4 regions of the Nonomuraea sp. NPDC059023 genome follow, and region 4 is predicted to be linked to each of the others. Evidence: riboswitches for the same ligand, from Rfam matches in the RefSeq annotation. Region 4 holds a riboswitch; each other region holds the start of a gene.
The links. Region 4 has a riboswitch for cobalamin ahead of ACFWYW_RS49250 (ABC transporter substrate-binding protein). Riboswitches for the same ligand answer to the same signal wherever they lie in the genome.

Region 1: it holds a riboswitch for cobalamin, as region 4 does, so the genes downstream of both, cobN (cobaltochelatase subunit CobN) here and ACFWYW_RS49250 (ABC transporter substrate-binding protein) in region 4, are expected to answer to the same signal.
Region 2: it holds a riboswitch for cobalamin, as region 4 does, so the genes downstream of both, ACFWYW_RS44680 (ABC transporter substrate-binding protein) here and ACFWYW_RS49250 (ABC transporter substrate-binding protein) in region 4, are expected to answer to the same signal.
Region 3: it holds a riboswitch for cobalamin, as region 4 does, so the genes downstream of both, ACFWYW_RS25385 (CbtB-domain containing protein) here and ACFWYW_RS49250 (ABC transporter substrate-binding protein) in region 4, are expected to answer to the same signal.

What each region holds. Positions count from the first base shown of each region.
Region 1 is NZ_JBHYIO010000015.1:71,029-73,219, forward strand. Features, by position in the region: gene ACFWYW_RS25350 (precorrin-3B synthase) at 1-1,003, opposite strand, end outside; cobalamin riboswitch at 995-1,200, shown strand; gene cobN (cobaltochelatase subunit CobN) at 1,231-2,191, shown strand, end outside.
Region 2 is NZ_JBHYIO010000037.1:74,141-76,331, reverse strand. Features, by position in the region: gene ACFWYW_RS44680 (ABC transporter substrate-binding protein) at 1-1,019, opposite strand, end outside; cobalamin riboswitch at 1,151-1,347, opposite strand; gene ACFWYW_RS44675 ((2Fe-2S) ferredoxin domain-containing protein) at 1,406-1,789, opposite strand; gene ACFWYW_RS44670 (hypothetical protein) at 1,822-2,191, opposite strand, start outside.
Region 3 is NZ_JBHYIO010000015.1:80,204-82,394, forward strand. Features, by position in the region: gene ACFWYW_RS25375 (histidine phosphatase family protein) at 1-255, opposite strand, end outside; gene ACFWYW_RS25380 (CbtA family protein) at 294-1,043, opposite strand; gene ACFWYW_RS25385 (CbtB-domain containing protein) at 1,056-1,217, opposite strand; cobalamin riboswitch at 1,274-1,411, opposite strand; gene ACFWYW_RS25390 (hypothetical protein) at 1,423-1,695, opposite strand; gene ACFWYW_RS25395 (sigma factor) at 1,644-1,961, opposite strand; gene ACFWYW_RS25400 (YbaB/EbfC family nucleoid-associated protein) at 2,050-2,191, shown strand, end outside.
Region 4 is NZ_JBHYIO010000045.1:30,953-33,143, forward strand. Features, by position in the region: gene ACFWYW_RS49250 (ABC transporter substrate-binding protein) at 1-926, opposite strand, end outside; cobalamin riboswitch at 966-1,088, opposite strand; gene ACFWYW_RS49255 (PepSY domain-containing protein) at 1,215-1,826, shown strand; gene ACFWYW_RS49260 (fumarate reductase/succinate dehydrogenase flavoprotein subunit) at 1,861-2,191, opposite strand, start outside.

The DNA of each region.
Region 1 (2,191 bases), on a different contig from region 4:
CCACCCACTGGGCGGCGTCGTGCTGGACGTCGGCCAGGGACTTGGCGCAGCCGGGGCTGCCGGTGCACGCGCTCACCCCTGTCCAGGGCGAGTCCGGGTCGGTGACCAGGCCGGATCCGGTCAGGTCGGGCTCTTCGGCGAGGTCGAGGAGCACGACGGTACGCCACGGCGTGAGCCGTACCGGGACATCGAGGGTGGCGAGCAGGCGCGCCTGGGCCGCGGTGAGCCGCCCGAGCGGGACCACGGCCTCGACCGCCACCCGGCCGTCCGGCAGCGCGATCACCCCGGCCCCGCGCGCCCGCACCGGGGACGCGCTCGCGGCGGTGCCGGCCTGGACGCGCATGGCGGTGAGGCGGGTGGCGGTGAGGCGGGCTGCGGTGAGGTGGGTGGCGACGCGGGCGGGGCCGTCGGGGAGTTCGGCGATGCGCCAGGCGCCGCTGTCCGCGCGCTCGGCCAGGAAGGCTCGCGCGGCGGCCAGGAGGGTGTCCACCCCGGCGCCGGGGATCGCGAAGGGCGTACCGGCCAGCAGGATGCCGTCCTCGACCAGGGTGACGTCGGCGCCCAGCGAGGCGACGTCACCGGTGCCGTCGTCCAGGGCGAACAGGAAGCGGCCCGGCAGCTCGGCCAGGGCGGGGTCGGCGCACAGGGCGCGGTCCAGGGCCTCGACGAGGGGGTGGGTGGCGAAGCCGGTCAGCCGCCCGCCGAGCGGCGAGGCGACGATGTTGCGCACCCGCTCGTGCGTCGGCGAGGGCAGCAGGCCCACAGCGGCCATCCGATCGGCGAAGATCGCCGGAGATTCCACGGCGCGCACCTGGACGTTGGCGCGCGAGGTCAGCTCGATCCCGCTCGTGCAGAAGGCGGCCAGTTCACGGAGCTGAGCTGGGGTGATGGCACCGCCGGGCAGGCGGATCCTGGCCAGCGGGCCGTCCGCGGCGGCGTGCGTCTGTAGCGCTCCCGGACAGGCATCTGGGCGGAGACGTCCGGAAAAGTCGGCTATGGACACGATGAGGATGGTAACGCCAGTAGGCTCACCCTTAGGCGACGGCAATGGGAGGAAGCCGGTGAGAAACCGGCGCGGTCCCGCCACTGTGACCGGGAAGCGAACCCCACCACAGGCCACTGTCCAGCGATGGGCGGGAAGGCCGGGGTGAGCATCGATCCGGGAGCCAGGAGACTCCTGCCGTCGCGACACCTGCGAACGGGGCGAGGACCCCGAGGGAGGACTGCGGCGTGCCTGGCGTTCTGCTGCTCTCTACATCCGACACCGACCTGCTGAGCGCGCGCGCCAGCGGCGCGGACTACCGCCTGGGCAACCCCGCCAGGTTGCTCACCGACGACCTGCCCGCGCTCGTGGACGGCGTCGACCTGATCGTGGTCCGGCTGCTCGGCGGCCGCCGCGCGTGGGAGGAAGGCCTCGACGCGCTGCTCGCCGGTCCACGCCCGGTCGTCGTGCTCGGCGGCGAGCAGGCCCCCGACGCCGAGCTGATGGAGCTGTCCACGGTGAGCGCGGGCGTCGTCGCCGAAGCGCACGCCTACCTCGCGCACGGCGGCCCCGCCAACCTCGCCGAGCTGCACGGCTTCCTGTCCGACACGGTCCTCCTGACCGGGTACGGCTTCGCCCCGCCGGCCCCCATGCCCTCCTGGGGCCCGCTGGAGCGCGACTCCAAGGCCACCGAGGGCCCCGTGATCGGCGTCCTGTACTACCGGGCCCACCACGTGGCCGGCAACACCGCGTTCGTGGAGTCCCTGTGCCAGGCGATCGAGGAGACCGGCGGCCGGCCGCTGCCGGTGTACTGCTCCTCGCTCAGAACGGCGGAGCCCGCGCTCCTGGACGTCCTGCGCACCGCCGACGCCCTGGTCGTGACCGTCCTGGCGGCGGGCGGCTCCCGTCCGGCCACCGCGGGCGCGGGCGGCGACGACGAGGCGTGGGACGTCGGCGCGCTGGCCACCCTGGACGTCCCGATCCTGCAAGGACTCTGCCTGACCAGCGGCAAGAAGGAGTGGGAGGACAACGACGACGGCCTGTCCCCGCTCGACGCCGCCTCGCAGGTGGCCATCCCCGAGTTCGACGGCCGGATCATCACGGTGCCGTTCTCGTTCAAGGAGATCGACGAGGACGGCCTGACCGTCTACACGGCCGACCCGGAGCGGGCCCGCCGCGTGGCCGGGATCGCGGTACGCCACGGCCTGC
Region 2 (2,191 bases), on a different contig from region 4:
TCGCCCGAGGTGAAGGCGGCGAACTTGGCGTAGCGCGGGTCGGCCTTCTCCACGTCCGATAGGCCCTTCCACTCAGCGGCGGTCGCGAGCCAGACCTTGGCGTCCTTGGCCTTGGCCAGCACCGCCTCCAGGTCCAGCGTGCTGCTGCCGGGGCCGGGGGTGTCGGCCCAGGCGTAGCTGCCACCCGCGTCCTTGATCAGCTGGGCGACGTAGCTGCCGCCGTTGGCGATCGACCACTGACCCTCGTACATCTGGCCGGGCAGCACCGTCACCGGCGTGACCGCCTTGACCTTGCCCGTCAGCGCCCGGTAGTCGCTCTCGATCTTGTCGAACACCTGGGTCGCCTGCTGCTCGGTGCCGGTCAGCGCGGCCATCAGCTTGATCCATTCGGCGCGGCCCAGCGGGGAGCTCTCCAGCCACTCGGCGTTGGCGACGATCTTGACACCTGCCTGGCGCAATGGGCCGTAGGCCTTGTCCTCGGTGCCGCCGGTCATCAGCACGCCCGGCTTGGCGGCGATGACCTTCTCGGTGTCGACCTCCTGACCCTTGGCGTACTCGGTGATGGCGCCCTCCTTCACCTTCGCCAGCACCTGTGCCGAGGTGATGAACCCGGCGGAGGCCACGCCTTTGAGCCGGTCGAGCACGCCGAGTTCCGTGACGAAGGGCAGGTGTGTGGTGGAGGCCGAATACAGCGACTCGATGGGGGTCTCGACCACGGTGGCCCCGGCCACCTTCGGGTCGGGCGTGCCGCAGCGCAGCAGCACGTACGTCTCCGGCTTGGCACCGGGTGTGGGCTGCTTGACGGTGATCGTCTGGTAGTGCCTGGCGTAGGTGAGGGTGAAGTTGCCGGCGTGCTTCAGCGTCTGCTTGGCCGGGAAGTAGTCCTTGGCCGGGTCATAGGCGGTGACGCAGCGGCCGTCGGCGGCGGCCGATGGCCTGACGGGCTGGGCCGTACCCGCGCAGCCGGTGACGAGCGCGAGGGCGAGCAGTGCTCCGCCGACAGGGCGAAAGAAACCCAACGGATTCTCCTGGAGGGGAAGGCCGCGACCGCCATTCCTCGACAGCGATCACGGCGTGCGAGGGGGCGGCGCTCCAGGAGGGAGACGGTCGTGCTCACGGTCCATCCTCTCTTGGGGAGATCCGCCCCAATTTCTCGAGGAGGCGACCGCGTGAGTCTCCTGGCTCTCGGGTCAGCGCCTACCCCGGCCTTCCCACCCACGAGAGGCAGTGGCATTGTCGGGGCACGCTCGCCGATCACAGTGGCGGGACCGCGCCGGATTCACACCGGCTTCCTCGTTCCGCCGTCGCCTACGCCGATATCGTCGCACACGTCTTCAGGACTTATCCGGGCGAAGCCGTGTCGAGGGGAACCGGCCTTGACCAGCCCACGATTCCTCGTGCACGACTAGGACTCTCCAAGAAACGCAATGAGCTCGGTCCGGTCCGATGCCCGTGGGCGAAGACGTCGAGGCGGTGTGAAGCGGTGCAGTTCGAGGATGGGCGGCAGCGGGACCAGTCCTGGGCCGCCGGCGCTGATCCAGTCGGCGACGTCCGTGGTGGCGCCCTCGTCGTTGACCAGCGCAAGCCACACCGGACGACCGCCGGCGGCCCGCCCCTCCGGCGTCGGCTGCACGATGACGACGTTGGCCTGGTCGCACACGTCGAGGCAGTCGGTGACGCGGACGTCGGAGACCTCCGCCAGCCGGCGGATCTGCTCGTCATGGTCGAGGGCGGGCACCTTCCGGACGCTGCCGCAGCAGCAGTCCCGGCACACGGTGATCCTTTTCACGGATTCCTTTCATGAGTACGACAGGGTGTGACTCAGCAGCGCTCGCCGCCCCCACCGGCACGCCAGGAGTAGCAGGCGGGGATCATGACCGGGTTCAGCGAGATCAGCCGGACGCTCCGGCCGATCGGAGTGGGAAAGTCGACGCCGACACACCAGGGCTTGGGGGTGTCGCCGCTGCAGTTGGGGCTCTCTCTCTTGATACGCAACGCCTGTGCGGTGAGGTTCATGTGCGACAGTACGGCGCCGCCGTGGCCGCCCCAGGTGTCGACGGTGTAGGTCGTCCCGCCGTTGAGCTGGTGGGCGTTCCAGGAGCCGACGGTCATGTCCTGGGTGTTGCAGGGGTCGCTGGCGTTGGTGTCGAAGTAGGCGCCGGGCAGGTTGCTGGACCACCCCAGCCCACCG
Region 3 (2,191 bases), on a different contig from region 4:
CACCGACGGCGCGACGAACGCCGCCCCCGCCTGCCCGGCCGTCAGCATCTCCCCAAGCCCACCGGGCTCCGCGTCGCCGGACACGCCGGGCTCGCGGAGTTCGCCGGGCTCGCGGAGCTCGCGGAGCTCGGGCCGGGTGCCGGGTCCCGCGTATGACGCCGTCCTGGCCAGGTCGGCGGTCCCGGCCAGAAGGGCGGCCTTCGCCAGGCTGGCGCGATCGGCCTGCTCCGGTGCGGGGAAGCAGGCTGTGCGCATGCCTGGTGTGCTGGCATGCCGTACGAAAAGCACTCCGCTCAGCTCGGTGCGGCGGCTGGGACGGCGGCGGTGGTCCGGCGGGCGGCGCGCTCGCCCGCCCAGGCGAACAGCGCCCCGAACGCCGCCCAGAACACCAGCTGCGTCCCCAGCGACGCGAGCCGGAACTCCCAAAGCAACGTGGCGGGAAAGCCCGCGGGCACCTCGTCGACCCGCGGCAGCAGCGCCAGCGCGGCGACCACCGGCACGAGGAAGGTCATCACGGTGACGCTCCAGCGCGCCCACGGACCGCCGGTGACCCGGCGCCCGCTCGCGACCGCGATGGCGACGGCGGCCAGGCCCACCAGCACCATGACCACGTAGAGCAGGGTCCGGCTGCCGATCGTGTGGGGGTCGCCGACGGCGGGCGGGTTGGCGGGATATTTCAGGAACGGCAGCAGGACGATCGCCAGAAAGGCCGTGCCCGCCGCGGCGAACGCGAGCGCGGGGTCCGACCTGGGGCCGACCCGGCCGCGCAGCCCGGCCACGACCAGGCCGAAGATGCCGCCGACGGCGAGGCCGTAAAGGCCCGTCGCGAGGAACAGCCCGGCCTTCTGCACCGGCCGGCTGACCTCGGCCTCCTCACCATGATGATCGTCGGCCGGCGCGGCCGGCGCTGCCGCCGCCGCGGCTTCTTCCAAGGCGATCGCGCTGTCCACGTGGGGCTCCCCCGCCAGGAAGGCGAAGGCGCCCGCGAACAGTCCGGCCAGCAGGCCCAGGAGCAGACCTCTGACCACAAGGGTGCGCACCATCGTGCCCGGCCCCTAGTGGCAGGGCACGCCGAGCAGGTGACGCCCGTCGTGCATCAGCTCGTGCAGGAAGGTACCGGTCTGCGAGACCGCGCCGTTGTCCATCAGAACCAGGTACGCGATCAACAGGAACAACGGCACGCTCAGCAACCAGGGCCGCAAACGGGGAAAGGGCACGGACGTCGAAGTGGTCCCACCACTCATCAAGGCCTCCTCAGGGATGACGCGTCCCAACAGGTGAGGTCACGGCCGTTAGGTGACCTGGCTCCCGGGATCTACGTCCCGGATACAGTGGCGCGTCCGCACCGGCATCTCACCGGATTTCCCCTGACAGCCGTGAAATCTACCGGAACGTATCCTTTCCTCCGGTTCTCGTCAACAGTCACGTGATCTTCGAAAGGTCGATGATCACGGTTTTGCCCCCGAGCGGATAGTGAACGAGCCGGCCGTCGCCGACGCCCGGTTGAACGATCTGCATCCCGCCATCGTCACCGGGCCGGGTGCCGAGGTCTCCGGAGCGGCCCGTGGCCAGGTCGAGCAGCGCCTGACCGCCGCCGGCCGAGTCGAACCGCACCGTCATGAACCGGTCCGCGGCGAGTCCGATCACAGGGGCCTCGGGCAGGTCCCGCTCCTGGGTGCCGTCGCGCAGGCGCATGAAAACGGTCCGGTCCGGCCTGTGGCCGACGCAGGTGAGCACGCCGCACCGCACCCAGATCTCGCCCGCGCGCGTTTGCCGCGCACCCGCGACCAGGCCCGATGCAACCTGATCAGCGCCTCCTGGGTCAGGTCGGCCGCGTCGTGCGGGTTGCCGCTGAGCACGTATCCATAGCGCAGGAGCGCGTCGGCGCGCTCGGCGACGAACGCCGCGAAGTCGTCCACCCTGGCCTCACCCTTCCTCGGTCCATCACATCCCAGACGCACGGAGGCCGGATTCTGTTGAATGTGAGGTGAAACGCTTTACCTACTAGTTCAGTTGCCATTGCCGGTGCCACGATCTACGTTGGGCCGAATGACAGACGAGCTGGACCGGATGTTCGCCGAGTTCCACGGGGAGATCGCCCGACTCCAGGGACTCCAGCAAGAGATCGAGCGGGTACGCGGCCGCGGTGAGGCCGCCGAGGGCCGGGTCGTCGCCGAGGCCACCATGACCG
Region 4 (2,191 bases):
GGCAGCACGGCGAATCGTTGCTTCTTGATCGCGGGCACGTCCTTGAGCGCCGGGCTGGCCAGCAGGAACTTCTTCTTGGCCTCGACCGTGGTCTGGCCGTAGTCGTAGATGACGATGATCTCGGGCGCGCGTTCGGCGACCTGCTCGAAGGAGACGTTTCCCCAGGCCTTGGGCAGGTCGGCGAAGAGGTTGGCGCCGCCGGCCAGCTTGATCATCTCGTTGCCGATCCCGGCGCCGCCCGCGGTGAAGGCGGTCTTGTCGCCGGAGTCGTAGACGAACACCTTGGCCGGCTCGACGTCGCCGAGCTTCTTCTTGACGCCGTCCAGGACGGTGCGCATGGCGGTGACCTGCCGCTCCGCGCGCTCGCCGACGCCGAAGACGCGGCCGATGGTACGGATCTCCTCCTCGGCCTGGGCCGCGGTGACCGGGCCGTTCGGGCACTCCTCGGAGTTGACGTGGGTGTCGATGCCGGACTTGGCCAGCACGTCCCGGCCGCGGCCCTCCTTGGCGTCGAAGGCGCTCTCGAAGCCGCCGTAGACGAAGTCCGGCTCGGCCGAGAGCAACGCCTCGAAGGAGGGGTACTCCTTGGCCAGTACCTTGATCCGGTCATATGCCGCCTTGTACTCGGGCAAGATCGCGTCATCGAGGTAAGCGGTGCCCGCCATCGACTTCTCCAGCCCGAGCGCGAGCATGATCTCGGTGGCGTGCTGGTTGAGCGCGACGGCCCGGCGGGGCGGCCGTTCGTAGGTGGTGCTGACGCCGCAGCTCACGACGGTGACGGGGAATCCGGCGGGGGCTCCGGCCGCCTGCTCGGCGGCGGGTGCGGGGGTGCTCGCACAGCCGGCCAGCAGGGCCGAGGCGACGAGCAGGGGTACGAGCGCGCGCGGGCTCGCGGGGAAGGACATGCCGTCCACCGTTCCTCTCATGGGGAGATCCGCCCCAAGGTCGTGAGGTGGCGACCGCGTGAGTCTCCTGGCTCTCGGGTCAACGCTCACCCCGGCCTTCCCGCCCGCGGGGGCAGTGGCTTCGTCGGGGCTCGCTCGCCGATCACAGTGGCGGGACCGCGCCGGGTTCACACCGGCTTCCTCGATCCGCCGTCGCCTATTTCGGGATCTATCGTGGCATATCCGGAGCGCTGCCCGCCCGGCCGTACGTCTTCATGATCTACTGACCTGCGGGAATGCCTAGGAGATATTCGGGGCAGCGTGCACGTCATGGGGGAAAATTCTAAGAAGTACGCTATTCGCGCGGCCGCGGCCGCCGCCGCGCTGTTCACGATCGCGGCCTGCGGTTCCGGGGGCGCCCAGAACACCGCCGGCCTCGCCGTCCAGAGTCCTGCCACACCGCCGGCCGATCCCAGCGACATGGGCTCGCCGGGCGCCGGTACCGGTGCCGACGACATCAAGAAGGCGGGCGAGGCCGCGCTGGCCTCCGTCGAAGGTACGGTCACCGGCCTGGACTCCGACAACGGCGTGTGGAAGGTCACCGTCATCGGCGCGGACGGCGCCGAGAGCAAGGTCCGGGTCGACGCGATGACCTGGAAGGTCGTCGGCACGCCGTCCGCGGAGGCCGACGACGACGCGGAGAAGGCCAAGCACAAGGCGCGCGCCGAGGCGGCCAAGACCAGCTACTCCGACGCCGCGGAGAAGGTCGCCGGCGAGTACCCGGACGGCAAGATCACCGAGCTGTCCCTGGACAGGGACAACGGCACGGTGGTCTGGGAGGCCGACGTGACCGCCGCCGACGGCACCAAGGCGAAGGTCAAGGTCAACGCGGACGACGGCAGCGTGGTCTCGCCGTCGGCCGAGCCGGAATCGACCGGCTGACCGGCCTGAGGGATGGAGAGGCGGCGTGGCGGCGCTACCCGGCCAGCGCCCGTCGCGCGTAAGCGCGCACGTCGGCGTCCGGATCGCCCAGCGCCGCCTCCAGCGCCGCGCCCGCTGCCGCCGTGCCGGCCCAGCGGGTCAGCGCCAGCACGGCCGCCTTGCGCACGTCGAGGTTCTCGTCCGACAGCGCCGCCACGAGCGGCGGCAGCGCGCTGGCGCGGTCGGCGGCGAGCGCGCGGGCCGCGCCCACCCGCACCTGCCACCGCGGGTCGTCCATCGCCTGTACGGCCGCCGCCACCAGCGGCCCGCCCGCACCGGCCGACGACTCCAGGGCGGCGGCCCTGACCAGCGGGTCGGCGTCGGCG